Regions from separate parts of the Arthrobacter sp. SD76 genome, predicted to be linked through region 2. Evidence: predicted binding sites of a transcription regulator. Region 2 holds the regulator's gene; each other region holds the start of a gene.
What was found. The regulator HrcA, encoded in region 2, represses chaperone genes, less so after heat shock. The targets are predictions, from matches to a motif close to TTNGCACTCGNNNNNNNCGAGTGCNAA.

Region 1 (10,193 bases), 730 kb from region 2:
ATGGCCTGTGAAGCACGCGTGAGCGGCAACCCACCACTCCCCTGCTGGGACGGGCACGCCAAGGGGTCCCGGGCCTACGGCCGGATCCTGGCCGGATTGTCCTTCGCCGGAGTGGCGACCTTCGCACAGCTCTACTCCACCCAGGCCGTCCTTCCCCTGCTGGCGGCCGACCTGCGCATCACCGCGGCCGAGGCCGCGCTCACCATCTCGCTGGCCACCGTGGGCCTCGCCGTCACCGTGATCCCCTGGTCCTTCCTCGCCGACCGGATCGGACGGGTCAAGGCCATGACCTGGGGCATCTCGATCGCCACGGTTCTTGGCCTGCTGGTGCCGCTGTCCACGAGCTTCGGAATGCTCCTTGCACTGCGGCTGCTGGAAGGAATGGCCTTGGGCGGGATCCCTGCCATCGCCATCGCCTACCTCAACGAGGAAGTGACCAAGGCACACGCCGCCCTGGCTGCGGGCAGCTACGTCGCCGGCACCACCCTCGGCGGCCTCGCCGGCCGCCTGGTGGCGGGACCGGCCGGTGAGCTGTGGGGCTGGCGTGCCGCGGCGCTGGCCGTTTCCATCCTGGCCACCCTTGCCGCCGTTGCCTTCCTGATCCTGGTGCCAAGGGCCCGGGGCTTCGTCTCGTCACCGGCGGCAGGACTGGGCAGTGCGTTCAGGACCCTCGGCGGGCACCTTGGCAACATCAGGCTGCTAGCCCTGTACGTCCAGGCGTTCCTGATGATGGGCGGTTTCGTGGCCGTCTACAACTACCTCGGCTTCCGGCTGTCCGGTGCCCCCTTCAGCCTGCCAGCCACACTGATCAGCCTCATCTTCCTGGCCTACCTGTCTGGAACCGTGTCTTCACGCTGGGTCGCCGGGCTGACCACACGCTTTGGGCGGCGGAACGTCCTGCTGGCCGGGCTGGCCCTTTCGACGGCGGGACTCGCCCTGACGCTTGTTCCCTACCTTCCGCTCATCCTCGCCGGGCTGGTGGTGTTCACGGGCGGCTTCTTCGCCGCGCACAGCATCGGGGCCGGCTGGACCGGAGCCATCGCCAGCAGCGGCCGTGCGCAGGCGGCGTCCCTGTACAACCTGGCCTATTACCTGGGGTCAAGCGTCATCGGGTGGGCCGGCGGGCTCGTTTTCCAGTCCTTGGGCTGGCAGGCCCTCGCGGCAGGGGTCATGGTCCTTGCCTGCCTGACCGCGGCCGCCGTCGCCGTCGTACATCCCCGCGCGCAAGGTGCAGGCGGCTGACCGGCCGGGATGCGCGGCGCCCGGTTCAAGGGGCAGCGAATTAACCGCTCGGGACGGCCGTGCTACGGATGCTGATATTCGGCGGGACCCGCAGGAAAGGGCATCTTGGCGCAGATTCAGCGGTCTAGGATGAATGCAGGACCGTTGGAAGGAACAGCAGTGACCACCAATCCCAGGAACATCAGGCCGGGAGCGCACCTGGAGCCGCTGGATGCCATTGACGAGCGGCTGCTCGAAGCCCTGGTGAACGACGCCAGGATCTCCAACAAGCAGCTCGCCGAACTGGTGGGGATCGCCCCATCCACCGCCCTGATGCGGACCCGCGCCTTGTCCGAACGGGGCATCGTGCAGGGCTACGAGGCGAAGCTCAACCTGTCCGCCATCGGCCGGTCAGTCCAGGCACTTGTTGCGGTGCGGCTCCGCGCCCACGACCGTGACCAGATCGACCGGTTCACTTCCCGCGTTCCGCACCTGCCGGCGGTGCTGTCCACGTTCCACACCTCGGGTTCCGTGGACTACCTGCTGCATATCGCCGTCGGAAGCACGGAGGACCTACGGGACTGGGTGCTGGACAACCTCGCCACGGACCCGGTGGTGGGGCACACCGAAACCACCCTCGTATTCGAACACATCCAGGGCAACCACGGGCCGCTCCCGGAGTAAGGCGGCGTACCGGATTTATCAAGACCGGCCGTGCCGGCGCACCGCCCGGACCAGCGTCAGGACGGACAGTGCGAGCGCGGCGGTACCGCAGGCAAGGACAAAGCCGGCCACCGCAGCCTCCTGTCCGGCCAGCCCGGCCAGCCAGCCGAGGCCAAGGACCGGGACGGCGCTGCCCAGATAGGTGATGACGTAGACCGTGCTGACAGTCTGGGCGTGGCGGAGGGGTTCCACCACGGCGGCGACCTCGTTGAACGTGGTCCTGAAGGCCAGCCCCTGCCCGGCACCGGCAGCGACGGCGGCCACCACGAGCAGCAGTGGACTGTGCCAGGCGCCGGCGGCCCCCAGCAGGATGACGGACCCGCCCAGCACTGCCAGCCCAGCGGGGACCGTGTAGCGCCCGCGGAGGGTCACCAGCTGGCTCAGTGCGGAGGCTCCGAGCGGCAGGGCGGCCAGCAGGCCGATCAACGGCCGGGATTGCGTCTCCAGGACCTGGGCAAAGTCGCCGGGCGCCAGGGACAGGCAGAAGCCGAACACAGCGAAACTGAGGAAACCCACGGCCGATGCCAGCCAAAAAGCGCCCCTGGCGTTCCCCGGCACGGCGAGGGGCCGCGGCGCCAGCACCTGCAGCGGCCGGGACACGGCCGGAAGCATGATGGCCGGCCGCGCCCGGATCAGGTAGAGCGGCACCAGGAGCGCCGCGAGGACCACGGAGTACACGGTGTAGGGGGCGCTGGTGGCGCCCGGCAGCAGGGACAGCAGCCCGCCCAGAACAGGGCCGGCCGCTACTCCGCCGGCGGAGGCCAGCAGCGTGAACCGTGATGCCCACTCCGGCCGCGAGGGCAGCAGTTCCCGCAGGGCGGCAGCACTGGCACCCGTGGCGAGTGCCACGGCAACGCCCTGCAGCGCCCGCCCAGTGCAGAGCGCGGCGAGAGAGTCCGCACCGGCGAACACCCAGCCGCCCGCCAGTCCGGTCAGCACGGCAAGCAGCAGCGCGGCGCGGCGTCCGATGTGGTCCGACCAGTGCCCGGCCAGCATCAGGGTGGCAACCAGCGAGAGGACGTAGCTGGCAAACGCGGCGGACACATCCAGCGGCGTGAGTCCCAGCTCCGCCTGCAGGAGCGGATACAGCGGCGTAGCGAGATTGGCCCCTACCAGCAGGACGAAAATGACTGCGCCGGCCATCACAAGCCGCGCCGTGGTGGATGCGTCCCACCCGGCAGATGATGCAGGGGCCGGGCGCATCCGGAGCTCGCTGAAGACCGTCATGGTGCCGCCTTTGGTTCTGCCACGGCAGGTGGTCCTTGTGGGAGCCCGGCGCGGCGTGGATGTGCGATGGTTCCAGAGTGGGGCATGGCTGATCGTTTGATGCGAAATCAGTGAAAGAATTGAGCAGGATCATCAAAAGTTTCCTGCCCATGTGATGGAGAGTGCTCATTTGAATAATCTGGACCCTACCGACCTCAAGATCCTCCTGGCGCTGATCCGCGACCCCCGGATCCAGATCGGCGATCTCAGCGATGCGGTTGGCGTGGCCCGCAATACCGCCCAGTCCCGGGTCCGGCGGCTCATCCGGGCGGGGGTGTTGCGCCCGGGCGGCCGGGAAGTGGACCTTGAGGCCGTGGGTTACGACGTGGTGGCGTTTGTGACCATCGAGGTCACGCACCGGGAACTGGACGGTGTGATCGCCGCGCTGCGGCTGATCCCCCAGGTCCTGGAAGTCCATGAAATTTCGGGACGCGGCGATGTCTGGTGCCGGGTGGTGGCCACAGACACCCACAACCTGCAGGCATCGCTCCGGCAGGTCCTCCGCATCAAGGGCGTCATCCGGACCGAAACAGTGCTGGCGCTGCACACCCACATTCCCTACCGGACCGAGCCCCTCATCAGCGGCCTCACGAAGGCGACCGCCGGCTGACCCCGGATTTCCTCCCGGAGTCCCGGGGCCGGCCTCCCCTGCCTGCCGGGCCCGGACGGCTAGGATTTCTTGAATGGATTGGCTCTCTTACGTCTCACAGATCAACTGGCTCGCGGTCCTGCTGGCTTTCGTGGCCAGCATGGCCATCGGCTTCGTGTGGTACATGCCGGCAGTGCTTGGCAACCGGTGGATGGCCGCCATCGGCAAGACCGAGGAGGACCTGAAGAACATCGGAGGCGGAGCGGGGATCTGGCTTCCCATGATGCTGGCCTCTGCCCTGACCGCCATCCTCCTGGCCGTCCTCATCAGCAAGCTGGGGCTTGACAATGCCCTCGCAGGAGCCTGGTTCGCGCTGGTGCTGGGACTTGTCTTCCGTGCCGGAGGCCACGTGATCCACAACGGCTTTGCAGGCCGTCCGGCTGCGGTGACAGTGATCGACGCCGGTCACGACCTGGTGGCAATGGCCGTGTCCGGCGCCATTATTGGAGCGATGTCCTGACCATCGTGAGCACGTACAGCGAAGGCGCCCGCCCATGACCATCATCGACAATGCCGTCTACGTTGACGGTGTCCGCCATGCCGAGCCGGAAAACCTGGAGCAGACCTTCGAGACGCTGGCGCACCACGGCGGGATGGCGTGGATCGGGCTGTACCGTCCCACCGCGGAGGAGATGGCCGCAGTGGCCGCGGAGTTCGGGCTCCACGCCCTCGCGGTTGAGGATGCCATCTCTGCCCACCAACGCCCCAAGCTGGAGCGCTACGAGGACAACCTCTTTACCGTCCTCCGGCCGGCACGCTACCTGGACGCCAGTGAGACAGTGGAGTTCGGGGAACTCCATATCTTCACCGGAAAGAACTTCGTGGTCACCGTGCGGCATGCCGAGACGGCCGGTGTGGCCCGCGTCAGGAAACGGCTTGAAGGCAGGCCCGACCTTCTCAGGCACGGCCCGGAGGCGGTGCTGTACGCCCTCCTGGACGCAGTGGTGGACGACTACGCACCCGTGGTGGCGGGGCTCGAGAACGACATCGACGAGATTGAGGACCAGCTCTTCAGCGGCGATTCCACCGTCTCGCGCCGGATCTACGAACTGGCCCGGGAAGTGATCCAGTTCCAGCGCGCCATCCACCCCCTGCCGGACATGATGCACCAGCTCAAGCGGGGCTTCGCGAAGTACGGCGTGGAAAGCGAGCTCCAGCACAGCCTGCGCGACGTGGAGGACCATGTTGAACGGGTGATCTCCCGGGCAGACTCCTTCCGGGACCTGCTCCAGAATGCCCTGACGCTTGACGGCACGCTGACCGCAAACCGGCAGAATGAGGCCAGCGCCGCACAGAACGAGCAGGTCAAGAAGATCTCGTCGTGGGCAGCAATCTTGTTTGCGCCCTCATTCGTGGCCGGGATCTACGGCATGAACTTTGACCACATGCCCGAACTGCACTGGGCCTTTGGCTACCCGATGGCGATCGGCCTCATGGCGGCAGTGGGCGCAGGGATGTACGGCATTTTCAAGAAGAAGGGCTGGCTGTAGGCCTGGCTTCCCGGAAAGAACAACACCCCGGTCCGAAGACCGGGGTGTTGACGATGACCTGAATCATTCACGAATCTAAACTCGCCACAATTGTGGAGCTAAGGGGATTTGAACCCCTGACCTCTTCGATGCGAACGAAGCGCTCTACCATCTGAGCTATAGCCCCGGAACGGCCGCCTGGTGCAGGTGCTGGACCGGTGACCCTAGGCTACAAATTTTCCCGCCCCAATGCCAATCGGCACCCTGGTGAGGGTCCTCAGCAGGCGGGCGCCGCCGTCGTACGCCGGTAAGGCTTTATGCGCGGCGGCGCTGCAGGACGTCGTCGAGGTTGCTCAGCGCGCTCTGTGCCTTGCTGAGCTGCTGGGCTTCCGCAGCCGGTGCGGCCGCGGGCGCCCCTGCTGCACCCTGCTTCAGCGAGGGCTTGCCCACTGCTTTCGGGGCAGCCGGCAGCTCAAGCGGCTCAGGCTCGGGGCGTTCGGCCTTGGCGGCGTCAACGTAGACAGGCTTGGGAACCTCTACAGGCTCCCAAGGGGTGCCGGCGGGAGTTCCCTGCGCCGCCGCTGCTGCGCTCGGATCGCCCGCGGCCACCGCCACGGCCAGGGCTGCCTCGCGAAGTTCCTGGGCTGTCAGCTGCTGGACTTTCGGCTGGTGGGCCTCGGCGTCAAAGAGCGGGCTTTCCCGTCGGGCGGGGGCGGATTCCGGCTTCGGCGGAATCCGCTCGGACACCTGCTTAACCGGCGGTGCACTCATGGCCGAGCGAAAGGCCGCGTCCACCTTGGCCTTGCGGTCGCGGACGGCCAGCCAGCGCAGGATGGCGACGGACACCGCCGTCAGGGCCGCGCAGGCCGGCGGCAGGAAGGGCGAGCCGAGGCCAAAGGGCAGCAGAAGTGCGGAAACCAGCGCCGTCATTAAGACAGGAGTCCGGCAAGCGCCAGTGCGGTACGTCCGTAACGGATCCGGAGGCGGCCTGCGGGGGCCGGGCCGGCAGACATTGCGGAGGGTCCGGCGCTCTTCCTGGCTTCCATGGGCTTCTCCTGCTGGGCGGCGACGTTCAGTAGCAGACCGGCTGGCTGATCCGGTTTTTCCTCGGCTGGGCCGTCCGACCGAAAATCGCCGGCGGGCTGGAACTGGTGCCGGCGGTTCCGGAGGACGTAGGGGGCAACCCACACAATCCAGAGCACGACGGCAACCACAAGGATCACTGAGCTGCTAAGGGGGAAGTCCACACTCAAAACCGTATGAGCATCACGCCTCCTGCCGCCGCATTAGCCGCGGTGTGTCGCAGCCCGGACAGCAAATGAGTGGATTTATGACGGCCTGGCGGCAAGCCAGCGCGTCAGCAGGCCTTCCGGAACCTCTTCCGACGTGAGGGCGAACGACCGGTGGTCCGCCCATTCTCCGTTGATGTGCAGGTAACGGGGCCGGTAGCCCTCGTCCCGGAAGCCCAGCTTCTCCACCACCCGCAGGCTCGGCCCGTTTTCAGGCCGGATGTTGATTTCCATCCGGTGCAGCCCGAGGGTCTGGAAGCAATGGTCCGTCACCAGGGCCACCGCAGTGGGGGCGATCCCCCGCCCTGCCCTGGCCTGGTCCACCCAATACCCCAACGTGGCCATCATGGCCGAACCCCACACGATCGAGGAGACCGTCAACTGGCCGATGATCGGCGGATTCCGCAGGCCCGCAGTGCGCTCCGTGATGACGAAGGGCAGGGCGGTAGCCTGCGCAGCCTGCGCGTTCAGCGAACGGACCATCTGCCGGTAGTCGGGAAGCCCTCCGCGAGGGTCCGGGTTGGACGCCTCCCACGGCGCAAGCCACTCGCTGTTGCGGGACCTGACCTCCGTCCACTCCTTTTTGTCCCGGTACCGGATGGGCCGCAGGACAAGGTCACCGCACTCCAGGGTTACGGGCCAGATGGGGCCGAATCGCACGGCCGCTACTTGGACAGGCCGCTGGTGAACCCTGGCAGCCACTCCCGAAGGCCCGGGCCGAGGTCCTCGCTGTCGATGGCCAGCTGGACGCATGCCTTGAGGTAGCTGAGCTTGTCGCCGGTATCGTAGCGGCGTCCCCGGAACACGACGCCATAAACGCCGTAGCCTTCGCCTTCCCCCGTGGCGAGCTCCTGCAGGGCGTCCGTCAGCTGGATCTCGCCGCCGCGGCCGGGGGCGGTGCGCTCCAGGACCTCGAAGACGGCCGGGTGCAGCACGTAGCGGCCGATGATGGCCAGGTTTGACGGTGCTTCATCCGCGGACGGCTTCTCCACCAGGCCGTTGACGCGCACGTACCCTTCGCCGTCGATCTCCTGGATGTCCGCGCAGCCGTAGGCGCTGATCTGGGACGGTTCCACCTCGATGAGGGCGACCACTGACCCGCCGGTCTTGGCCTGGACATCGATCATGGTGCTGAGCAGTTCGTCGCGGGCATCAATGAGGTCGTCTCCCAGCAGCACGGCGAAAGCTTCATCGCCCACATGCTGCTTGGCCCGGAGGACGGCGTGGCCCAGCCCGTAGGGGTCGCCCTGGCGCACGTAGTGGATGTCCCCGAGGTTGCTGGCCGCCTGGATGGATTCCAGCTTCTCGGTGTCCCCCTTGTCCGCGAGCATGGACTCCAGCGCCGGGACCCGGTCAAAGTGGTCCTCAAGAGCCCGCTTGTTCCGTCCCGTGATCATCAGGAGATCGTTTAGGCCCACCTGCACGGCCTCCTCCACCACATACTGGATGGCAGGCTTGTCCACCACGGGCAGCATTTCCTTGGGCATAGCCTTGGTGGCAGGAAGGAACCTGGTGCCCAGTCCGGCAGCGGGGATGACGGCTTTGCGAACTCTCGGGTTACTGGTACTCACCGGACTAATCTAACGTCAGCGTCAAGCATTCAGTAATCAACGGACCGGCGGGAAGCCGCCCGGAACCGGCCCATCAACCGCCACAACGCGGGTAACAAGGAGACACAATGGCCCAGCAGCAAGCCACCGTGAAGGACGACATCCGGACTGCCCACCGCCGGCGGCGGGCCGCCCTGACCCCTGCCGAACTGGAAGCCGCCGGCGCCGCCCTGGCGATGCACGGTGCGGCCTGGGCCGAATCCATGTCCGGTGGAAGGCAGGCCACGTTCTGCGTGTATCTCGGTACCGGCGTGGAGCCGCCCACGCTGCCCCTCATCGCGGCCCTCCACGGCAACGGCCACAAAGTCCTGCTCCCCGTCTGCGAGCCGGGCCGCGAGCTGAGCTGGGTTTTCTGGAGTCCGGACAGCCCGCTTGAACGCAGCAGGTTCGCACCCATCATGGAACCGGCAGGGACCCGCCATGGACCCGATGTCGCGGGGGAAGCCACCGCACTGTTCATCCCGGCCACCGCCGTGGATCTCGACGGCAACAGGGTGGGCCAGGGTGGCGGCTACTACGACAAGTTCCTGGGCCACCTCGCCACCGCCGGGAAGGAAATTCCGCTGGCCGCTGTTATCTACGACGATGAACTTCTCCCGGCGGGCCGGATTCCTGCCGAGGAGTTCGACCGTCCCGTTCCCGCCGTCCTTGTTCCCTCCGGGCTAAGGCCGCTGGGCAAGATCGCCTAGGGTCAGGCGGGGTGGCCGCAGCGGGATGATAGAATTAGCACTCAGGCCCTGCGACTGCTAATGGATTACCAGGTGGCAGCACGGGACCTCTCGTTTGCCCAAGAGGAGGAGCACCAGTGCCAACATATGCTTACGCCTGCAAGGATTGCGGCCACGCCTTCGACATCGTCCAGTCGTTCTCGGACAGCCCACTGACGTCGTGCCCTGAATGCCAGGGCGCGCTGCGCAAGAAGTTCAACAGCGTGGGTGTCGTGTTCAAGGGTTCCGGCTTCTACCGGACCGATTCCCGGGACTCCAAGGGCAGCACCGTCTCCGCAGCGCCGGCGTCCTCCACGCCCGCTCCGGCGGCGCCTTCCGCTCCCGCTCCGGCAGCTGCGGCCGCCGCCAGCTGATTTCCGGCGTTCGCCGTTACGACGGCGGCCCTGCAGCCGATGGGACGTTGTCCACATAGGCGCGGGGCCGCTGTCTTTTGCATATCCGGGGCGCTTAGCGTGGCGGCATGCCTGCTCATTCCTTCCGTGCCCGCCGGGAAGCTTCCGGATTCTTTCGACGTCCCCGCCCTCCGGTTCCCGCCGGCCGTTCGGCAGCGGCACGTCCCGGTGCCAGGCTCGGCGCCTGGCTGATCCGAAACAGGCGGCTTGCCGTTGCCCTGTTGCTGTGCGCGGCGGCGGCACTCACCGTCCACCAGCTCACGCCGGCACCGGTCCACACCGTCACAGCGCTTGCAGCCGCCCGGGACCTTCCTGCCGGGTCTGCCCTCGGAGCCACAGACATATCCCCCATCCAGGTTCCGCCCGGCATGCTCGCACACGGGGTCCTGCGCGAACCCGGCGAAGCGTCAGGCAGGCAGCTCGCGGCCCCGCTGCGCAAAGGCCAGCTGCTGGCGGACGCCCAGCTGCTGGGGCCCGGCCTCCTCACGGGCAGTCCCGCCGGCTCGGCTGCTGTGCCCCTTCGGATGGCGGACCCCTCGTCCGTCCAGCTGGTCTCCCCCGGGCAGCTGGTCAACGTGGTGCTGACGGCGGCGAACGGATTCGACCAGCACGCTCCGTCCGAAGTCCTGGCCACGGCGGTGCCCGTGCTGTGGACCTCCGCAACCGGCGGCCAGGGCGGGCAATGGCTTGGCACGCAGGAGACTGACGGCCTGATCGTCGTAGCCGCCACTCCGGAACAGGCGGCCCGGCTGGCCGGGGCATCCACGCAGGGCAAACTGTTCTTTGTCCTGGTGGGGACGCCGTGACCAGCTGCCTTCCTCAGGCGGCGCCGGTGCCCGCCAGGAT
Region 2 (9,435 bases):
GGATGTAGAGCTGTTCAAAGATGTACCGGGACAGTGCAACGAGTTCGGCTTCGTCCACCTGGACCCCGGACTCGTTGTTCACCTCGATGCTCAAGCGTGTTCCCCCGTTTTTCTCTTGCGGCTGTGTGTTTGGCCCTCGCCCGCTGGGAGTCGTCCCAGAGGCTGTAGGCATTGACGATATCGCCCACGAGGCGGTGGCGGACGACGTCGGCGGCGTCCAGGACGGAGAAATTGACGCCTTCGATGCCCTGCAGGATCTCCTCCACGATGCGCAGCCCGGACCGGGTGCCGAACGGAAGGTCAACCTGGGTGATGTCACCGGTGACCACCATCTTGGATCCGAAGCCCAGCCGGGTCAGGAACATCTTCATCTGTTCCGGCGTGGTGTTCTGCGCCTCGTCGAGGATGATGAAGGCGTCGTTGAGGGTGCGCCCGCGCATGTAGGCGAGGGGCGCCACTTCGATGGTTCCGGCCGCCATGAGCCGCGGGATGGATTCGGGTCCATCATGTCGTGCAGGGCGTCATAGAGCGGCCGCAGGTACGGATCGATCTTGTCGCTGAGGGTTCCGGGCAGGAAGCCGAGGCGCTCCCCGGCTTCCACTGCCGGACGCGTCAGGATGATGCGGTTGACCTCTTTTTGCTGCAGCGCCTGGACCGCCTTGGCCATGGCCAGGTAGGTCTTGCCCGTGCCGGCGGGCCCGATACCGAAGATCACAGTGTTGTCGTCGATGGCGTCGACGTAGTTCTTCTGGTTCAGGGTTTTCGGGCGTATTGTCCGGCCCCGGCTGGAGAGGATGTCGTGGGTCAGCACGTCCACGGGGTTCTGCAGTGACTGGGTGCGCAGCAGGGCCACCAGCTGCTGCAGAACCGTGGGGCTGATGACCGTGCCGCGTGCCACGAGTCCGCGGACCTCGTGGAGCAACCGCATGATCCGTGGCACGTCGTGGGTGGGTCCGCTGATGGAGAGCTCGTTGCCGCGGACGTGGAAGTTAACGTCCGGGAACTGCTCCTCGATGTACCGCAGCGCCTCATCGTGGCTGCCAAGCGACTGGACCATCTGATCGGAGTTGTCGAAAAGGACCACCTCGGTCCGGATGCCTGGCAGCGAATGGGGGAACTCCCCGTTGCTGCCCTCTCCGGCGGACCGGCGCTTTCCGTTCGCTGATTCAGTCATAGTGATGGCCCGCTGGCCTGTGGTCCCCTCGAGGTCGGTTCAGAATGTCTTTCCATATTACGCCAGCAGCCGCCGGCGCCGGATACGGGAAGCCGCTGCCCGAAGGGAACGATGACCGCATTCCGTCATTAGGTATCAACTTCATATCGGCCTCATATCGTTCCCGTTGCAGTTCGGCCGGCGGGCGGGCCGGCGGAGGCAACGCCCGGAGGTGTGTGCCATGCTGGAAATCCAGCTTCAGCTGGAAGCCCAGGCCGCCCGGGGATCGGCCCTCCATGCCAGGAAAGGACAGGACGAACGTGCCGGAAACCGCTGCGCCCCTGAGGGCCGGCCGTGCCATGGGCCGCGTGCGCGGTCTCTTGCTGGCCAGCGTCCTGGCAGCTGTCCCGGCCCTGACAGGCTGCATCGCCGAGGCCGGGCCCGCGCCGACCGGCACGTTGGCCACCAATCCCATCGCCACCGGCACAGCGCAGGCACCGCCCACGAGTGCGCCGCTGGAAACCACCCAGTCCTCCAACAAGGCGCCGGTCTACTGGATTGGGCGCAGCGGCAGCGACGTTTTCCTGTACCGGGAATTCCGTGATGTCCCGGACCAGGAAAATCCGGTCACGCGCGCCCTGCGCTCCATGATGTCGGACAAGCCGTTCGACCCCGACTTTTTCACGCCCTGGCAGAACCCGGACAAGCTCGCCACCTCCATTTCGGGCAAGGACGTCATCACCGTGGACGTCTCCGAGGACGCCTTCAACAGCAACCTCGATGCGGACATGGCGGCCCGGGCCATCCAGCAGCTGGTGTACACGGCAACCGCCGCCGCAGCCAGCTCAGGCCTGATCGATTCCGGGCAGCAGATCCGGGTGCGGATCCTGGTGGACGGGCACACGGACTACATGGCGTTCGACCACATCCAGCTCGGCGCACTCATGACCCGGAGCACGGGCCTGGTGGCGCCCGTCTGGATCATAGATCCGCAGGAAAATGTGGAGGTGCCCGGGGGCAGCGTCAAGATCACCGGACGAAGCACAACCGCCGGCGGAAAGCTCCGCTGGCAGATCCTGCGGTCCGGAGCCGACGGCAGCACCGAGCCCTTCCTCACCGGGGAGACCACGGCCTCGCCGGAACAGGGCCAGGCGGGGGTTTCACCCTGGCCCTGACCATGCCCGCGGGTGACTACGAGCTGCGGGCGGCGCAGGCCGGAACCGGCGGCGGTCCGGACCAGTTTGAGGACACCAGGGCCTTCAAGGTGCGGTAGCCGCCCAGCGGCCCAGGATGTCGCTGGCCAGCACGACGGCGGCGGGCCCGGCCGTGGACGACCGCAGGACATGGTGCCCCAGCAGCGCCGTCACGGCGCCCTTGTCGCAGAGCCTGGTGACTTCGCGGGGGCTGATGCCGCCCTCGGGTCCGACGATCAGGAGCACCTCGCGGGGTTCCGCACCCCCGCCACCGGCCTGCCAGCCCTCAAGGACGCTGCGCAACGGGCGGACGGCGTCCTCGTGCAGGATTACTGCCAGGTCCGCGGCCTCGACGGCTGCGGACAGCCCCGCAGTGTCGACGGCAGGGCGGACCTCAGGCACCCAGGACCGGCGTGCCTGCTTGGCGGCGGCGGTGACCACCGACTGCCATTTGGCGTGGGCTTTCGCTGCGCGGTCACCCTTCCACCGCACGATGGAACGTTCGGACTGCCACGGGACCACGGCGTCGATCCCCAGCTCGGTGGCCGTTTCGATGGCCAGTTCGTCCCGGTCGCCCTTGGCCAGGGCCTGGACGAGCACCAGCCGGACGTCCGGCAGCGGTTCGACGGCTACGGACGTGCACTCCACTTCCAGTGCCGCCGGGGCAGCACCGGCGACCCGCCCGGTCATCCTGGTGCCGGCGCCGTCGACGATATCGACCGGCTCACCCGCTTCAAGGCGCTTGACGGCAACGGCGTGCCTGGCCTCGGCCCCTTCCAGTACGAAGAGGCCACCGGGGGCCATTCCGTCGAGGGACCCGGCGGCGGTGAAGAAGACTGGGTTGCTCACCGCTACAGGTTACCGAGGCGGTCCCGAAGCTTGGCGAACATGCCGCCGCTGGCAGCCAGCTTTCCCTCGGTGATCTGCTCGCCCCGGAGCTTGGCCAACTGCCGCAGCAGGTCTTCCTGGGCGGCATCGAGCTTGGCGGGAGTCTCCACCTGCAGGTGCACTTTGAGGTCCCCGCGGCCGTACCCGCGCAGGTGGGTGACGCCCAAGCCGCGCAGGGTGATGATCTCACCGGACTGTGTACCGGGCTTGACGTCGATCTCCTGGGTCCCGTCGAAGGTCTCCAGGTTCACCTCGGTGCCAAGGGCGGCCGCCGTCATGGGAATGTTCAGTGTGGCGTGGAGGTCGTCCCCGTCCCGGACGTAGGTGGGGTCGTTGTTGACCCGGATCTCCACGTAGAGGTCGCCGGAAGGTCCGCCGGCGGGTCCCGCCTCGCCCTGCCCGGACAGCTGGATACGGGTTCCGGTGGCGACGCCGGCAGGAACCTTGATGGTCAGTGAACGGCGGCTGCGGATGCGGCCCTGGCCGCTGCACTCGTTGCAGGGATCCTTTAATGACGGTGCCGAATCCTTCGCAGCTGCCGCAGGGGGCAGCCGTCATGACCTGGCCGAGGATGGAGCGGACCGCCCGCTGGACCTGGCCGCTGCCGCCGCAGATGTCGCAGCGCTCCGGATGCGAGCCGGGCTGGCAGCAGGAGCCTTCGCAGGTGGGGCAGGTGACGGCCGTGTCCACCTCGAGTTTCTTGTTGACGCCGAAGACGGCGTCGCGGAGGTCGATCCGGACGCTGATAAGGGCGTCCTGCCCACGGCGCACCCGGGAGGCCGGGCCGGCGGAGCCGCCGGCACCGAAAAGGTGTCGAAGATGTCCTGGAAAGCGAAGCCCTGGCCGGCGTAGCTGCCGCCGCCGAACCCATTGTCCGTGCCATTCTCGTTGCCGGTGGTGTCGTAGACGCGCCGCTTCTGGGGGTCCGAGAGGACTTCGTACGCGTGGGTTACTGCCTTGAAGCGGTCAGCAGCCTCCTCGCCCGGGTTGACGTCCGGGTGCAGGGTGCGGGCCAGCTTGCGGTAGGCCTTCTTGATTTCTTCTCCGGTGGCCTCCGGCGAGACTCCAAGGACGTCGTAGTGGCTGCTCAAAGTTCGTATCTCTTCCTTGTTGTACTGCATGCAGTGGGGTGTCCTTCCGCGGACCGGCTGCCACGGCAGCCGGCACCCCGCTCAGGGCCCCAGGATCCGGGACAGGTAGCGGGCAACAGCCCTGACGGCGGCCATGGTGGTGGGATAGTCCATGCGGGTGGGACCCAGCACGCCTATTTTTGCCGCGCTGTCCGGACCGTAGCCGGTAGCCACCACGGAGGCTTCGGCAAGGCCGTCATAGGGGTTCTCCCGCCCGATGCTGACTGCCACGCCACGGTGGTCCTGCGCCATTTCGCTCAGCAGGCGCAGCATCACCACCTGTTCCTCCAGGGCTTCCAGCACAGGTCCGATGCTGAGCGGGAAATCCACGTTGGACCGGGCAAGGTTGGCGGTGCCCGCCATGACCATGCGCTCCTCGCGGCTGCTGTGTGCCAGGAGTTCCAGCCCGTGGGCCAGCGCCTGGGCGGCCGGCCGCTGTGCCGGGCTGACAGCGGAGACGACGCCGGGCAGGGACTGCCCCAGCTGGCCCAGCGGGGTCCCGGCAAGGGAACCGAGGAACTGGGTCCGGAGCGCGGCGAGGGCGTCGTCGCCGAGGTCCTGGCCGACGTCGATGACCCGCTGTTCCACCTTGCCGCTGTTGGCGATCAGGACCACCAGCACTTTCCGCGGTGCCAGCAGGACGAATTCGATGTGCCGGATCAGGGCGCGGCTCAGGTGGGGATACTGGACCACCGCCACCTGGTTGGTCAGCTGGGACAGCAGGCGGACGGTGCGGTCCAGGACATCATCGAGGTCGTCGGCACCTTCCAGCAGCGACTGGATGGCGCGCCGTTCAGCCTGGGAAAGGGGCTTCACGGCCGAGATCTGGTCAACGAACAGGCGGTAACCCTTGTCCGTGGGTATCCTGCCTGCACTGGTGTGCGGAGCGGTGATGAGCCCTTCGTCTTCAAGCGCTGCCATGTCGTTGCGGATTGTTGCACTGGATACGCCGAGATGATGCCTCTCCACCAACGCCTTCGAACCAACGGGCTCGCGGGAGTGGACGTAGTCCTCCACGATTGCCCGCAGCACTTCCAGTCTGCGTGGCTCGCTCACACTCCACCTCCATCCAGGGTCGGGCGGCAGCGCCGCCCCGTGCAACAACATCAGGGCAAACCATCAGGGGTTAGCACTCGACATGCCCAAGTGCTAACAGTCTATTATGCCTTGGCCCGTTGTTAGCATTGGTACCGCTCCGGGCGAAATTCCGGCGGCACTGATCTAGCGCTAGGCGGAGTCGATCCATGGATTACCAGAACTGGGGGCCCCGGGAGATGTCCGGCCCCGTCCGCACCCAACTGCCCGAAATCCCCGTTGAACGCGGCATGGTCCTTGAGGACGTCCAGTCCGGGTGGGTCGGCGCCGTGACCCGGGTGGAAAAGTCCGGCGGCATGCACGTGGTGGCGCTGGAGGACCGGCGGGGAAAGTCGCGGACGTTCCGGCTCGGATTCGGTTTCCTCCTGGAGGGCCGGGCCATCCGGCTGATGCCGCCGGCACCACGCGCCGCCGCCGGCAGCGGTGCCGGCAGGACGGCGTCGGGCTCGGTCAAGGTCACCGGCCAGCGGGCCCAGGTGGCCAAAGCCAGCCGGATCTGGGTGGAGGGCAAGCACGACGCCGAACTGGTGGAAAAGGTCTGGGGCGACGACCTACGGGTGGAGGGCATCGTCGTCGAGCCGCTGCACGGCATTGACGACCTCGCCGGGGCGGTGGCGGATTTCCGGCCCGGCCCGGGACGGCGGCTCGGCGTGCTCGTGGACCACCTGGTGCCGGACTCGAAGGAGTCCCGCATCGCCGACGCCGTGATGGCGTCGCCCGGGGCTGCAGGGAATGTGCTGATCGTGGGCCACCCGTACGTGGATGTGTGGCAGGCCATCAGGCCCGCTGTGCTGGGAATCGAGCAGTGGCCGGTAGTGCCCCGCGGCCAGGACTGGAAGACCGGCGTGCTGGCGGCCTTCGGATGGCCGCACGCCACAAAGGAGGACATCGGGCTGGGGTGGCAGAAGCTGCTGGGCGCCGTCCGCAGCTACGCTGACCTTGAGGCGTCGCTGCTGGGCCGGGTTGAGGAAGTGATCGACTTCCTCACGGTGCCCTGATTGGGGAGCCACGTCCCGGATAGCCAGTATTCTTGGTACTGCGGGTCCTGCGGCGCTGTTCGCGGCCGCAGCAAGGCAATACCGGCATTTGGCACTATTTGCACTCTCGAAGGAAACAGACTGTGGCAGAAAACACCCGTGATCACAGGGACAGCCAGGGCGGCGCAGGCCGCTCCGAATATCATGGCGTCCCGGCGAACGCGCTGCCCCTGACGGCAGGCGAGGACCGGCAGTGGGCCACGCTGGCGCACTTCGGCGGGATCCTCGGCTGTGTCCCTGCGCTCCTGATCTTCCTGATCTTCCGCGACCGCGGTCCGTTTACGGCGCAGGAATCCAAGGAAGCGCTGAACTTCAGCCTGCCGCCCACCATCGCGGCCGTGGTGGCGAACATCCTGGTGTTCATCCCCGTGATCGGCAACATCTTCGCCGTCATCGCCACGCTGATCTGGATCGCCCTGACGTGCTTCTCGGTGGCGGCCGGCATCCATGTGAACAAGGGCCAGCCGCACCGGTACCAGTACAACCTGCGCTGGATCAAGTAGTCCCCACCGGCTCCCAGCACTCGCAAGCTCGCGCCGGGGCCCCGCCAGCTGTCAGTCCGGGAGGATCCGGCGGACCACCGCGTCGGCGAGCAGGCGCCCCTTCAGGGTGAGGACCAGCCTCCCGCGGAATGCCGCGGCCGGGTCCACCAGGCCGTCGGCGATCAGCCCCGCCACCTCATGGCGTCCAACAGCGCTCAGGGTGGCCACTTCGAGGCCTGCCTGGAGGCGCGCCTCCAGCATGATGCGTTCAACAGTCCGGGTTTCCCCGTCCAGGGTTTCCCGCCCGGCAGCCGGTGAGGCTCCCTGGGCAAGGCGGCCGGCGTAGGCGGTGGGATGCTTGACGTTCCACCACCGGACGCCGCCCACGTGGGAGTGCGCACCCGGTCCGATCCCCCACCAGTCGTCCCCCGCCAGTAGGCGAGGTTGTGGCGGCACGCCTGTTCCGGGGTGCGGGCCCAGTTGCTGACCTCGTACCAGCCCAGCCCGGCCGCAGAGATCAGCTGGTCGGCGAGCTCGTACTTGTCGGCGTGGTCGTCGTCGTCGATACCCGGAACCTCCCCGCGGCGCATCTGCGCGGCGAGCTTGGTGCCGTCCTCCACGATCAGCGCGTAGGCGCTGATGTGGTCGGGCTCGTAAGACAGGGCAGTCTCCAGGGAGTACCGCCAGTCGTCCAGGGATTCGCCCGGCGTGCCGTAGATCAGGTCCAGGCTGACGGCCAGTCCGGCCTCCCGGGCCCACTGCACCACCTGCGGAACCCTGCTCGGGGTATGCGTCCGGTCCAGGACCTTCAGGACGTGCGGAACCGCGGACTGCATGCCAAAGGAAACCCGGGTGAAACCCGCTGCCTTGAGCACAGCGAGGGACTCGGGAGTGACGGAGTCCGGATTGGCTTCGGTGGTGACCTCCGCCCCGTCCTCGATGCCCCACTCGTCGACTGCCGCCCGAAGGATCAGGGCGAGATCGTCTGCGGGAAGAAGGGTGGGCGTCCCGCCGCCGAAGAAAACGGTGCTGAGCTTCCGCGCCGGAACCCCGGATCCGGCGAGCACCCGGGCGGCAAACGCCACCTCGGAAGCGGCCGTGCCGGCATAGGCGTCCTGCGACGCACCGCCGCCGAGCTCGGTGGCGGTGTAGGTGTTGAAGTCGCAGTACCCGCAGCGCACGGCGCAGAAGGGAATGTGGACATACAGCCCGAAGGCACGGTTGCCCGCGCCCTGGGCCGACTGTGCGGGCAGCAGGCCGTCCGGCGGCGCGGGGTCGCCCAAAGGAAGAACGCTAGGCATCGCTGCGGCGCTGGATGGATGCGGCCACTGTCATCACTACTTCTTGGCCTTGTCCTTGGACTCGTCGGTGGTCAGCGCGGCGATGAAGGCCTCCTGCGGAACCTCCACGCGGCCCACCATCTTCATGCGCTTCTTGCCTTCCTTCTGCTTTTCCAGCAGCTTGCGCTTACGCGAGATGTCACCGCCGTAGCACTTGGCGAGGACGTCCTTGCGGATCGCGCGGATGCTTTCGCGGGCGATGATCCGGGATCCGATGGCCGCCTGGATGGGCACCTCGAACTGCTGCCTCGGAATGAGCTCACGCAGCTTGCCGGTCATCATCACGCCGTACGCATAAGCCTTGTCCTTGTGCGTGATGGCACTGAAGGCGTCCACCTGTTCGCCCTGGAGCAGGATGTCCACCTTGACCAGGTCGGCCACCTGCTCGCCGTCGGCCTTCCAGTCCAGCGACGCGTAGCCGCGGGTCTTGGACTTGAGGATGTCGAAGAAGTCGAAGACGATCTCGGCCAGCGGGATCCAGTACCGCAGTTCCACGCGGTCCTCGGAGAGGTAGTCCATGCCCTTCATCTGACCGCGGCGGCCCTGGCAGAGCTCCATGATTGCCCCGACGAACTCGTTCGGGGCAAGGATGGTGGCAGACACCATGGGCTCCCGGACTTCCCGGATCTTGCCCGCCGGGAACTCGCTGGGGTTGGTGACGGTCAGGACGGACTTGTCCTCAAGGGTCACCTCGTACACCACGTTCGGTGCCGTGGAAATGAGGTCCAGGTTGAATTCACGCTCCAGGCGTTCCCGGACGATCTCGAGGTGCAGCAGGCCAAGGAAGCCCACGCGGAAGCCGAAGCCCAGGGCGGCGGAGGTTTCCGGCTCGTAGACCAGTGCGGCGTCGTTGAGCTTGAGCTTGTCCAGGGCATCGCGGAGCACCGGATAATCGGTTCCGTCCAGCGGGTAGAGGCCGGAGAACACCATGGGCTTGGGATCCGCGTAGCCGCTGAGGGATTCCGACGCCGGTTTGGCCAGGTTGGTGACAGTGTCACCGACCTTGGACTGGCGGACGTCCTTCACACCGGTGATGAGGTAGCCCACCTCACCGACGCCGAGGCCCTTGGAAGGCGTGGGTTCGGGTGAGCTGACGCCGATCTCCAGGAGTTCGTGC
Region 3 (10,193 bases), 760 kb from region 2:
GGCGCCGGCACCCGGAAAGCTGCCCGCCGCCGTCGGGAATGTCCCTGCCGGAACCGGCTGCCCCGCCTGAGCGCGTTTAATAGTCAGGTGCCCATTCTGAATAAAGACATGACTCTCTGCATCTCGCTCTCGGCCCGTCCCAGCAACAACGGGACCAGGTTCCACAACCACCTGTATGACCAGCTCGAGCTCAATTGGATCTACAAGGCGTTCGCCCCCACCAACCTGGAGCAGGCCATCGCCGGGTCCGCGGGCTGGGCATCCGCGGCTGCGCCATCTCCATGCCGTACAAGGAGGACGTCATCGCCCTTGTTGACGAGATGGACCCCTCCGCGAAGGCCATCGATTCGGTGAACACCATCGTGAACACGGACGGCCACCTCAAGGCCTACAACACCGACTACACCGCCATCGAGCAGCTGCTCGCCAGCAATTCCGTGCCCACAAAGTACTCCGTCCTGGTTCAGGGCGCCGGCGGCATGGCCAAGGCCACCGTGGCGGCACTCCGGGACGCCGGCTTCAAGGACGTCACGGTGATCGCGCGGAACGAGGCCACCGGGCGCGCGCTCGCCGGCCAGTACGGCTTCCAATGGCGGGCAGCGCTCGACGGCGGCACGGCGGACCTGATCATCAACGTCACCCCCCTTGGCATGGCCGGCGGGGCGGACGCCGAAACGCTGGCGTTCCCCGCCGAAGCCATCGACAGCGCCAGGATCGTCTTCGACGTGGTGGCGCTGCCCGCCGAAACCCCGCTGATCCGGGCGGCCCGCGCCGCAGGCAAGCCGGTGATCACCGGGGCGGAGGTGGCCACCATCCAGGCGCTGGAACAGTTCGTGCTCTATACGGGCGTGCGGCCCACCCCGGAACAAGTGCGGGCCGCCGAGGAGTTCATGCGGGCCCAGTAGCCCGCAGTGCTTGATAGCCGGCCGGCTCAGGTGCCGGTTGCCACCGGCTCCACCACGATGGCCACCCGGTCCTCCCCGATGCGGGTCAGGACCAGGGTGGCTGTTTTTCCGGCGCCCTTCTTACCGGCATTCCTGCCGCCGGGCAGCAGCTGCTTCCGCAGTTCCTCCGGGGTGACGGCAGTGCCGCGCTTCTTGATGTCCAGCACCGTGATGCCTTCCTGCTTGACCCAGGCCTTGAGCGCCTTGACGTTGTAGGGCATGACATCCAGCACTTTGTAGGCACGCGCGAACGGGGTGTCCGCCAGTGCGGGGGCGCAGATGTACGCGATGTGCTCGTCCACCAGGTGGCCGCCGAGCTCCTGCGCGACGTCGGCCACGAGGCCCGCCCGGATCACGGCGCCGTCCGGTTCGTAAAGGTAGCCCGCCACGGGACCCACCGGTGCCGCCGGTCCGGCACCGAAATCCGCGGCGCTGGCCAGCTCGGCTGCTCCGTTTGGCCCCAGCACCAGTGCTGAGCGGCGGACGTCGGCGCGGCGCACGGCATTGAACCACAGCGCCACCTCGGTGACGTCCCCGTTCACGGACACCCACTGGGCTTCGCAGCCCTGCGGCACGGATTCATGCGGCATGCCCGGGCCCATCTTCACGCCCACGGCCATGCCCGACTCCGCAAGGGACTCCACGAAGGACAGCGGCGGCGAAAAGGCCTCGGGGTCCCAGATGCGCGTGGTGCCGGAGGTGGAGGTGACCCGGCGGGCGGGGTCCAGCCACACGCCGTCGATCCCGTCCAGCGGGACGGCGGTGGCGTCCGCGTGGACCACGGTGGCGTTCGGGAAGGGGATGAGGTTTACGGTGGCGCAGGCGGCAGTTGTCTCGTCCTGTTCCACCGCGGTGACCGTGAGGTCAAGCGACGCCAGTGCAAGGGAATCAGCGCCGAGCCCGCAGCCCAGGTCTGCCACGTGGCTGACGCCCGCTTCGGCGAACCGCTGCGCGTGGCGGGCTGCAACGTTCAGGCGGGTGGCCTGCTCCAGCCCGGCCTGGGTGAACAGCATCTGGCTGGCAAACTCGCCGAACTTGGCCTCGGCCCTGGTGCGGAGCCGCGACTGGGTTAGGACGGCGGACACCAGCTCGGGGGAGTGCCCCGCCTTGCGCAGCGCGGAATTCAGCTCGAACGACGCGTCCTCCCGGTATGGACCCAGTGAGGCCAGCAGGTCCCAGCCTTCCGGGGTGAGCAGCGGCGCGATCTGGTCCTGGGGAGCGTTGGGCATGCGTTCCAGCCTAGTGGAGGAGCGTCCTGCGGGATGCCGATAGGGTTGAAAGCATGGAAGACAGCGCAGGCCCCCAGCAGTCCGGAGAACAGCAGCCCACGGACCGGGGTCCTGCAGGTACGCCCGCCCGGCGCTGATCGCGGCGTCGGTGGTGGCCGTTGTTTGCCTGGCGCTGCTGGTGATCATCTTTTTCCTGGACTCGTTCAACGCCACCGTCTACTCGGTAGGCGGCAACAACATCGAGGACGATACCCAGGAGGCCCGAGATATCCGCGGGCTGTATACCGGGGCACGGACCGGAAGCATCGTGTTCCTGGTCGCCTCGCTGTTGGCCGCGGCCGGCGCTGCCGCGGTGCTGTACCGGGGCAGGAATCAGGGGACGCGGGATTCCGACGGCGGCGAGGAAGTGGATTTCGAGGACCTGGGCCGCTGAGGCTGCTGCCCGGCGCTGGTGAGCAGTACGCCTGATATCACCAGGATGCCGCCCGTTACCTGCGCGAGGGTGATGGGCTGGCCCAGCAGCACCGTGATGACCGCGGTGAAGACGGCGATCAGGTTCAGGTAGTTGCCCGCGTTCGCGGCGGTGGTCCGTTTCAGGGCCAGGTTCCACAGCAGGTAGGAGCCCAGCGACGGGAACACCGCGATGAACGCCAGCGACCAGCTTTCCGCGGGAGTGGACGGCAGCCCCGCGCCTGCCACCGCGGCCACGGGGGCGAGGACCACGGCGGCCAGTGCAACCTGCACCGCGGTGGACGTGATGGCCGGCAGGGACAGCCTGCGGGCGATGATCGTGTAGAAGCCCCAGACCGTGATGGCAGCCAGGATCAGCAGTTCCCCGGTGTTGATGGAGAAGGTCAGCAACCGCTGCAGGTCACCGCCGGTGAGCACCAGGACGACCCCCGCCAGGCCCAGGCCGATGCCCAGCCAGCTCACCGGGCGGGGCCGGTCGCGAAGGAAGACGACAGCCAGCACCATGATCAGTGCCGGGTTGGCGGCGGTGACCAGGGACGCGTTCAGGGCCGAGGTGTGCTGCAGCGCGCTGTACAGCAGCAGGGTGTAGCCGCTCATCCCCAGCACGCTCAGCAGCAGCAGGACCGGCCAGCGGCGCAGCACCCCTTTCCAGTCCGGCCTGTCCACGAAGTGCGCCAGGAGGAGCAGCGGTGCGGCGGCCAGGACCCAGCGCCAGAACGTCAGCTGGAGCGGGTCCATCGTCTTCATGGCCGACTGCCCCACGACGAAGTTTCCGGCCCAGAACAGGTTCGCAAGGATCAGGTACACGGCGGCTCGCACCGCTTCAATGTACAGGGCGGATGTGTCCGCTGAAGACGAAACGCTGGCACTCGCCTTGACCGAGTGCTAACCCGGACATAGAGTCTTCATTAGCACTCTCCCTAGGAGGGTGCTAATACATGAAGAGCTGCCAGCCAGGCTGCTGCCGGCACCGCGACGACGGTTGCCAGCCAGGGCGGAAAGCTTTCCAAGTCCACGAATTTGCTGACGAAAAGGAGAGGTCCGAGTGTCGGTCTCGATTAAGCCTCTTGAGGATCGTATTGTTGTCCGCCCGCTCGAAGCCGAGCAGACCACGGCTTCCGGCCTGGTGATCCCGGACTCCGCACAGGAGAAGCCGCAGGAAGGCGAAGTTGTTGCAGTAGGCCCCGGCCGCTTCGAAGACGGCAACCGCGTACCGGTCGACGTAGCCGTGGGCGACGTCGTGATCTACTCCAAGTACGGTGGAACCGAAGTCAAGACCGGCGGCACCGAGTACCTCGTGCTGTCCGCCCGCGACGTCCTGGCGATCGTCGTAAAGTAACTTCCCGGATCCCCGTGCCGCTGGTCATGCCTTCTGCTGGCCAGCTGCGCGGGGTTCTGTCTTGAAAGGACAAAACCATGGCAAAGCAGCTTGCGTTTAACGACGCTGCCCGCCGGTCTCTTGAAGCCGGCATCGATAAGCTCGCCAACACCGTCAAGGTAACGCTCGGCCCCCGCGGCCGCAACGTTGTCCTGGACAAGAAGTGGGGAGCGCCCACCATCACGAACGACGGCGTCACCATCGCCCGCGAAGTGGAACTGGACGACCCGTACGAGAACCTTGGTGCCCAGCTGGCCAAGGAAGTCGCCACCAAGACCAACGACGTTGCCGGCGACGGCACCACCACCGCAACGGTCCTGGCCCAGGCACTGGTCAAGGAAGGCCTGCGCAACGTAGCTGCCGGCGCTGCTCCCGGCCAGATCAAGCGCGGCATCGAGGTTTCGGTTGAAGCCGTCGCCGCCCGCCTGCTGGAGAACGCTCGCCCCGTCGAGGGCACCCAGGTCGCCAGCGTCGCCGCCATCTCGGCACAGAGCGAAGAAATCGGCGAGCTCCTGGCTGAGGCCTTCGGCAAGGTGGGCAAGGATGGTGTGATCACCATCGAGGAATCCTCCACCACGCAGACCGAACTGGTCCTGACCGAGGGCATGCAGTTCGACAAGGGTTACCTGTCCCCGTACTTCATCACGGACGCGGACCGCCAGGAAGCCGTCCTCGAGGACGCCCTCATCCTGATTAACCAGGGCAAGATCTCCTCGCTGCAGGACTTCCTGCCGCTGCTGGAGAAGGCGCTGCAGGCTTCCAAGCCGCTGTTCATCATCGCCGAGGACGTCGACGGCGAGGCCCTGTCCACGCTGATCGTCAACCGCATCCGCGGCACCCTGAACGTCGTTGCCGTCAAGGCTCCGGGCTTCGGTGACCGCCGCAAGGCCATGCTGCAGGACATCGCCACCCTCACCGGTGCACAGGTTGTCTCCCCGGAGCTGGGCCTGAGCCTGGACACGGTTGGCCTGGAGGTGCTGGGTACTGCCCGTCGCATCACGGTCACCAAGGACAACACCACCATCGTGGACGGCGCAGGTTCAGCCGAGGACGTGTCCGCACGCGTTGCGCAGCTGCGTGCCGAGCTGGCCCGCACCGACTCCGACTGGGACCGTGAAAAGCTCCAGGAGCGCCTGGCCAAGCTGGCCGGCGGCATCGGCGTCATCAAGGTGGGTGCTGCCACCGAGGTTGAGCTGAAGGAAAAGAAGCACCGCATCGAAGATGCCGTGTCCTCCACCCGCGCTGCCCTCGAAGAAGGCATCGTGGCCGGTGGCGGTTCCGCCCTGATCCACGCCCTCAAGGCACTGGATGAGGACCCCGCCGTGAAGGCGCTGGAAGGCGACGCCGCCGCTGCTGTGGGCATCGTCCGCCGCGCACTGGTGCAGCCGCTGCGCTGGATCGCCCAGAACGCCGGCTTCGACGGCTACGTCATCACCTCCAAGGTCGCCGAGCTCGAAACCAACAGCGGCTTCAACGCCAAGTCGGGCGAGTACGAGGACCTGATCGCTGCCGGAGTCATCGACCCCGTCAAGGTCACCCGCGCCGCCCTGCGCAACGCAGCCTCCATCGCTGCCCTGGTCCTCACCACCGAGACCCTGGTTGTGGAGAAGGCCGCTGAGGAAGACGAGCACGCAGGTCACAGCCACTAAATCCCCACCGGCTCCCAAATCCCGCTTCGCTCGACTTGGGTCCCTCGCCCGTGTGGGCCCTTGGCCCGCGCACACAAAAACCGGCCCGGCATCTGCTGGGCCGGTTTTTGTCGCCTATTTCCGTACCGCGTAGCGCACGTGCGTGGCGAATGGCGAGCTGACGGTCTGCAGGATCTCAAGATTGACGTCCCGGTCGAAGCCGTCGAACAGCCGCTTTCCCGCGCCGAGGAGCACCGGGGCGGTGGAGAGCACCAGCTCATCCACCCGGCCGGCTGCCAGAGCCTGCCGGATCACGTCAGCGCCGCCGCCAACAGAGACGTCCTTGCCTCCGGACGCAGCGGCCGCCCGCTCCAGTGCCTCGTCCAGCCCCGCAACGAACGTGAACCCGGACTCCGGTGGAGGTTGGTCCGCCAGGCGGTGCGTGAGCACGACGAGCGGCCCCGGGAAGGGGTTGGTCCCGCCCAGGCGCCTGCGGCGTCGTTCATGCCCCTGCCAACGATTCCCGCTCCGGTGCCTGCCACGAGTTCGTCGTAGAACTCCTTGTCCGGCCCGTGCATGGCAAACTCGTGCCCGCCGTCGTAGGTCCAGGGGCCGCCCATCACCCAGTAGTGCAGGCGTTCGCCGCCCCTGCCCAGGCCGTAGCGCGGCCCGTCGTCAGGACCGGTGATGAAGCCGTCCACTGAGGTGGTGATGGATGCGATAACCCTTCCCATCAGGTTCCCGGCATGTCCTGGGTCTCGACTCCGCCCGCACGCTCGTAGACCAGCGACACCGCCCCTTTCGGAAAGGAGCGTGCCGGTTCGGCGAGGCGGAAGGTGGCGGGAATGGTCCCGGCGTCGAAGAGCCGCTTGCCCTGCCCGAGGGTGAGCGGATAGAGCCAGATGCGGAGTCGGTCCAGCACGTCCGCCTGCAGCAGGGAACGGATGAGGACGCCGCTGCCGAACATGTGCACTTCCCCGTACTCCTCGCGGAGCCTGCCCGCTGCCTCGGCGTCCGGCAGTACGGTGGTGCCGGCCCAGCCGGGGTCGGTCAGCGATCCGGAGACCACGAATTTGGGCACCCGGTTCAGCGCGCCGCCGATGTCGCCTGACTGGTGCGGCCAGTACGCGGCAAAGATGTCGTAGGTCTTCCGGCCAAGCAGGAGGGCGTCCATGCGGCCGATCCCGGCCTCGATGTCCGCTTCAGACTCGTCATCGGACACCGGCAACTGCCAGCCGCCGAAGGCGAAACCGGCCTCGGTGTCCTCCTCGCGGCCGCCGGGAGCCTGGTAGACGCCGTCGAGGGTCATGAACAGGTTTGCGACGATGATGCCCACCCGCCCATTGTGGAACTCCGCCCGGACCCTGTCCAGAGCCGGGACTGCACCCTGTCCGGAACCGGGACGGCGCCTCGGCGGACAGCCGCCGGACGCCCTGCCTGCCCATGGCAGACTGGTGCCATGCTGCTCGACGAGCTCGTGAAAACCACTGATGCTGTCGCATCCACACGCTCCCGGCTCGCCAAGGTCGAGGCACTCGCCGGCCTGCTGCGCCGGCTTGAACCCGGGGAGATTGCCACTGCAGTCGGCCTGCTCATCGCAAAACCGCGGCAGGGACGGGTGGGAGTGGGCTGGAGCGGGATGCGGTCGGCCATGGGGGACCCGGCCGACGAACCCACCCTGACGGTCGCCGACGTCGACGCCGCCCTGGACCGCCTCCTCGGCACGGCCGGCACCGGGTCCGCAGCGGAGCGTGCCGCCACCCTCCGCACACTTCTGTCCACCGCCACCGAACGGGAGCAGGCGTTCATCGCCGGAGTCCTCCTGGGTGAGTTGCGCACCGGCGCCCTGGAAGGCGTCCTGACTGACGCCGTCGCCCGCGCCGGCGGGCGGCCGGTGGAGTCCGTCCGGCGGGCGGCGATGCTCTCCGGCGACCTCGGCGGCACCGCCCTGGTGGCGATCACCGGGACGGAGGAAGAGTTGGACGCGGTGGGCCTCGTCGTCGGCCGCCCCGTGCAGCCCATGCTCGCGGCAACGGCGTCCAGTGTTAGTGCGGCGCTGGAGACCACGGGGGAGGCCTCAGTGGAATACAAGCTCGACGGCGCCCGCATCCAGGTGCACCGCTCCGGCGAGCAGGTGCGCATCTACACGCGGACGCTGGCCGAGGTGACACACCGGCTCCCCGAGGTGGTGGATCTGGTGCGCACCCTCCCGGTACGCGACGTGATCCTCGACGGCGAGACCCTCGCCCTGGGCGAGGACGGCGCCCCGCGGCCGTTCCAGGAGACCATGTCACGGTTCGGGGCCGACCAGGCGCGCTCCACGCTGCTGCATCCGTGGTTCTTTGACGTGCTGCACCTTGACGGCCGCGACCTGCTGGATGAGCCGCTGGCCACGCGCCTCGGCGTGCTCGAACGCATCGCGCCCGACCACCGAATCCCCGGCGAGATCACCGCGGATCCGGCGGTTGCCGAGAACGTCTCGCGGCAGGCGCTCGCCGCCGGGCATGAGGGTGTGGTGGTGAAGGCGGTGGGCTCGCTCTACGCTGCCGGCCGGCGCGGGTCCAACTGGATCAAGGTCAAGCCGGTGCTGACGTACGACCTGGTGGTGCTCGCGTGCGAATGGGGGTCCGGGCGGCGGACGGGGATGTTGTCGAACCTGCACCTCGGAGCCCGGGACCCGGCCGGCGAGTTCGGCGAACCCGGCAACTACGTGATGGTCGGGAAGACTTTCAAGGGCCTCACGGACGAACTTCTGCGCTGGCAGACGGAGCGGTTCCAGGAGATCGAAGTGCGGCGGACGGCAAACACGGTCTGGGTGGAGCCTGTCACGGTCGTGGAAATTGCGATCGACGGCGTGCAGCAGTCTTCGCGCTATCCCGGCGGCATCGCCCTCCGGTTCGCCCGCGTCAAGCGCTACCGGGACGACAAAACGCCCGCCGAAGCCGACACCATCCAGACGCTGCGCGCCCTGCTGCGTTCCTGACGAAGGCCGCTTGTGCCCGTGCCCCGGCGGGCGTACGGTGACGCTTAGGGACCGCCACTGCAGAAGCACGACGACGGCGGGCCGGCTGGGCGGGGTATCCGAAAGGAGGCCAGGTGTCCACTGAAGCAGGTATTGACCAGGGCCGGGCTGCCTTCCGCGAGCACCGCTGGACAGATGCCTTTGAGAACTTCCTCGATGCCGACCGGCGGGGCGGACTTCCGGCCGCGGACCTGGAAAGGCTTGCCACCGCGGAGATCCTCACGGGCAACACCACCGCAGGCCTTGAGACGCTCACCAGGGCGCACGAGGAGTTCCTGGAAGTTGGAGACGTGGCCGGCGCAGCCCGCTGCGCCGGCTGGATGGGCATCCAGCTGAGCAACCTCGGTGAGATGGCGCGTGCGGGCGGCTGGCTGGCGCGCGGGCAGCGGCTGGCGACGGAGCTTGACGAACTCCATGCGGTACAAGGGCTCCTGCTCATGCCCCAGGGGCTGGGAAAGCTCTATGGCGGTGACCCCGCGGGAGCCCTGGAGGTATTTACCCGGGCCGCCGAGATTGCCCGCCTGGCGCAGGACAGGGACGTGGCAGCCCTGGCACTCCTTGGCACCGGGCAAGCCAACCTCATGCTCGGCCGGCCAAACGAGGGCCTGAAGATCCTCGACGAGGTCATGGTGGCTGTCACCTCGGGCGAGCTGTCGCCGATACCCTCCGGCATCGGCTACTGCGCCGTCATCGGCAACTGCCATCTGGCCTATGACCTGGCGAGGGCCATGGAATGGACTATCGCGCTGGACCGCTGGTGCCAGGCCAGGCCCGACATGGTGGCGTTCAGCGGGCAGTGCCAGTCCCACCGGGCAGAGCTCTTCCGGCTGCACGGCGCCTGGGCGGAGGCTCTGAAAGCGGCCGCCGCTGCCCAGGACAGGTCAACCAGGGGTGATCCCCAGGCGCTGTTCGGCGGCTGGTACGAGCAGGGCGAAGTGCACCGTCAGGCGGGCAACATCGCCGCCGCGGAGGAGTCCTACCGGAAAGCGGCAGAAAGCGGCTATGAACCCCAGCCCGGTCTGGCGCTGCTGACACTGGCACGCGGAGACGCTGTCCAGGCGCAGTCGATGATCCGCAGGGCAGCAGGTGTTGCCGACACTGCCACCCGGCGGCACCTGCTGCCTGCCCTGGTGGAAATCGAGCTGGCCGCCGGGGACCTGGCAGCGGCACGCGGGGGAGCCGATGAGTTGGACGCCTTCGCCGGTGAATGCCCCATGCCCATGGTCACAGCCGTGGCCCGCCAGGCAAGGGGGACCGTCAATCTGGCAGAGGGCGAAGCGGCGGCGGCGTCACGGTTGCTGCGGCAGGCCTGGCGCCTCTGGTTCGAACTCGGGGTGCCGCACGAGGCCGCGCGCTGCCGGGTGCTGATCGCGTGCGCCTGCCGCGAACTGGGGGATGAGTCGTCCGCCGCGATGGACTTGGAGGCCGCCCACGCCGAATTCCTTGAACTTGGCGCAGCCCCCGCAGCGGCCTGGGCAGCGTCCTTAATGCAGCACCCGGCCAGTACTCAGGAGGGTCCCC

Region 1: ACPEE0_RS05795 (FmdB family zinc ribbon protein) is a predicted target of HrcA. The motif match lies at 8,951-8,977, and genes of this name have one in related genera.
Region 3: groES (co-chaperone GroES) is a predicted target of HrcA. The motif match lies at 3,507-3,533, and genes of this name have one in related genera.

The regions. Positions count from the first base shown of each region.
Region 1 is NZ_JBNBLR010000001.1:1,164,860-1,175,052, reverse strand. It holds gene ACPEE0_RS05850 (MFS transporter) at 1-1,242, shown strand; gene ACPEE0_RS05845 (Lrp/AsnC family transcriptional regulator) at 1,402-1,905, shown strand; gene ACPEE0_RS05840 (MFS transporter) at 1,924-3,171, opposite strand; gene ACPEE0_RS05835 (Lrp/AsnC family transcriptional regulator) at 3,341-3,820, shown strand; gene ACPEE0_RS05830 (DUF1761 domain-containing protein) at 3,894-4,319, shown strand; gene corA (magnesium/cobalt transporter CorA) at 4,354-5,349, shown strand; tRNA gene ACPEE0_RS05820 (tRNA-Ala) at 5,443-5,515, opposite strand; partial or broken gene ACPEE0_RS05815 (hypothetical protein) at 5,644-6,551, opposite strand; gene ACPEE0_RS05810 (GNAT family N-acetyltransferase) at 6,657-7,277, opposite strand; gene galU (UTP--glucose-1-phosphate uridylyltransferase GalU) at 7,283-8,188, opposite strand; gene ACPEE0_RS05800 (5-formyltetrahydrofolate cyclo-ligase) at 8,296-8,916, shown strand; gene ACPEE0_RS05795 (FmdB family zinc ribbon protein) at 9,033-9,308, shown strand; gene ACPEE0_RS05790 (RcpC/CpaB family pilus assembly protein) at 9,416-10,153, shown strand.
Region 2 is NZ_JBNBLR010000001.1:1,890,751-1,900,185, reverse strand. It holds gene ybeY (rRNA maturation RNase YbeY) at 1-94, opposite strand, end outside; partial or broken gene ACPEE0_RS09455 (PhoH family protein) at 15-1,174, opposite strand; partial or broken gene ACPEE0_RS09450 (GerMN domain-containing protein) at 1,513-2,426, shown strand; gene ACPEE0_RS09445 (16S rRNA (uracil(1498)-N(3))-methyltransferase) at 2,413-3,195, opposite strand; partial or broken gene dnaJ (molecular chaperone DnaJ) at 3,198-4,325, opposite strand; gene hrcA (heat-inducible transcriptional repressor HrcA) at 4,407-5,420, opposite strand; gene ACPEE0_RS09430 (DUF3097 domain-containing protein) at 5,609-6,457, shown strand; gene ACPEE0_RS09425 (DUF4870 domain-containing protein) at 6,580-6,999, shown strand; partial or broken gene hemW (radical SAM family heme chaperone HemW) at 7,051-8,279, opposite strand; gene lepA (translation elongation factor 4) at 8,316-9,435, opposite strand, start outside.
Region 3 is NZ_JBNBLR010000001.1:1,133,503-1,143,695, forward strand. It holds gene ACPEE0_RS05645 (hypothetical protein) at 1-80, shown strand, start outside; partial or broken gene ACPEE0_RS05650 (shikimate 5-dehydrogenase) at 109-905, shown strand; gene ACPEE0_RS05655 (class I SAM-dependent methyltransferase) at 932-2,173, opposite strand; gene ACPEE0_RS05660 (hypothetical protein) at 2,322-2,606, shown strand; gene ACPEE0_RS05665 (DMT family transporter) at 2,546-3,463, opposite strand; gene groES (co-chaperone GroES) at 3,690-3,983, shown strand; gene groL (chaperonin GroEL) at 4,061-5,671, shown strand; gene ACPEE0_RS05680 (dihydrofolate reductase family protein) at 5,786-6,037, opposite strand; gene ACPEE0_RS05685 (hypothetical protein) at 5,962-6,384, opposite strand; gene ACPEE0_RS05690 (dihydrofolate reductase family protein) at 6,384-6,986, opposite strand; gene ACPEE0_RS05695 (ATP-dependent DNA ligase) at 7,110-8,633, shown strand; gene ACPEE0_RS05700 (LuxR C-terminal-related transcriptional regulator) at 8,747-10,193, shown strand, end outside.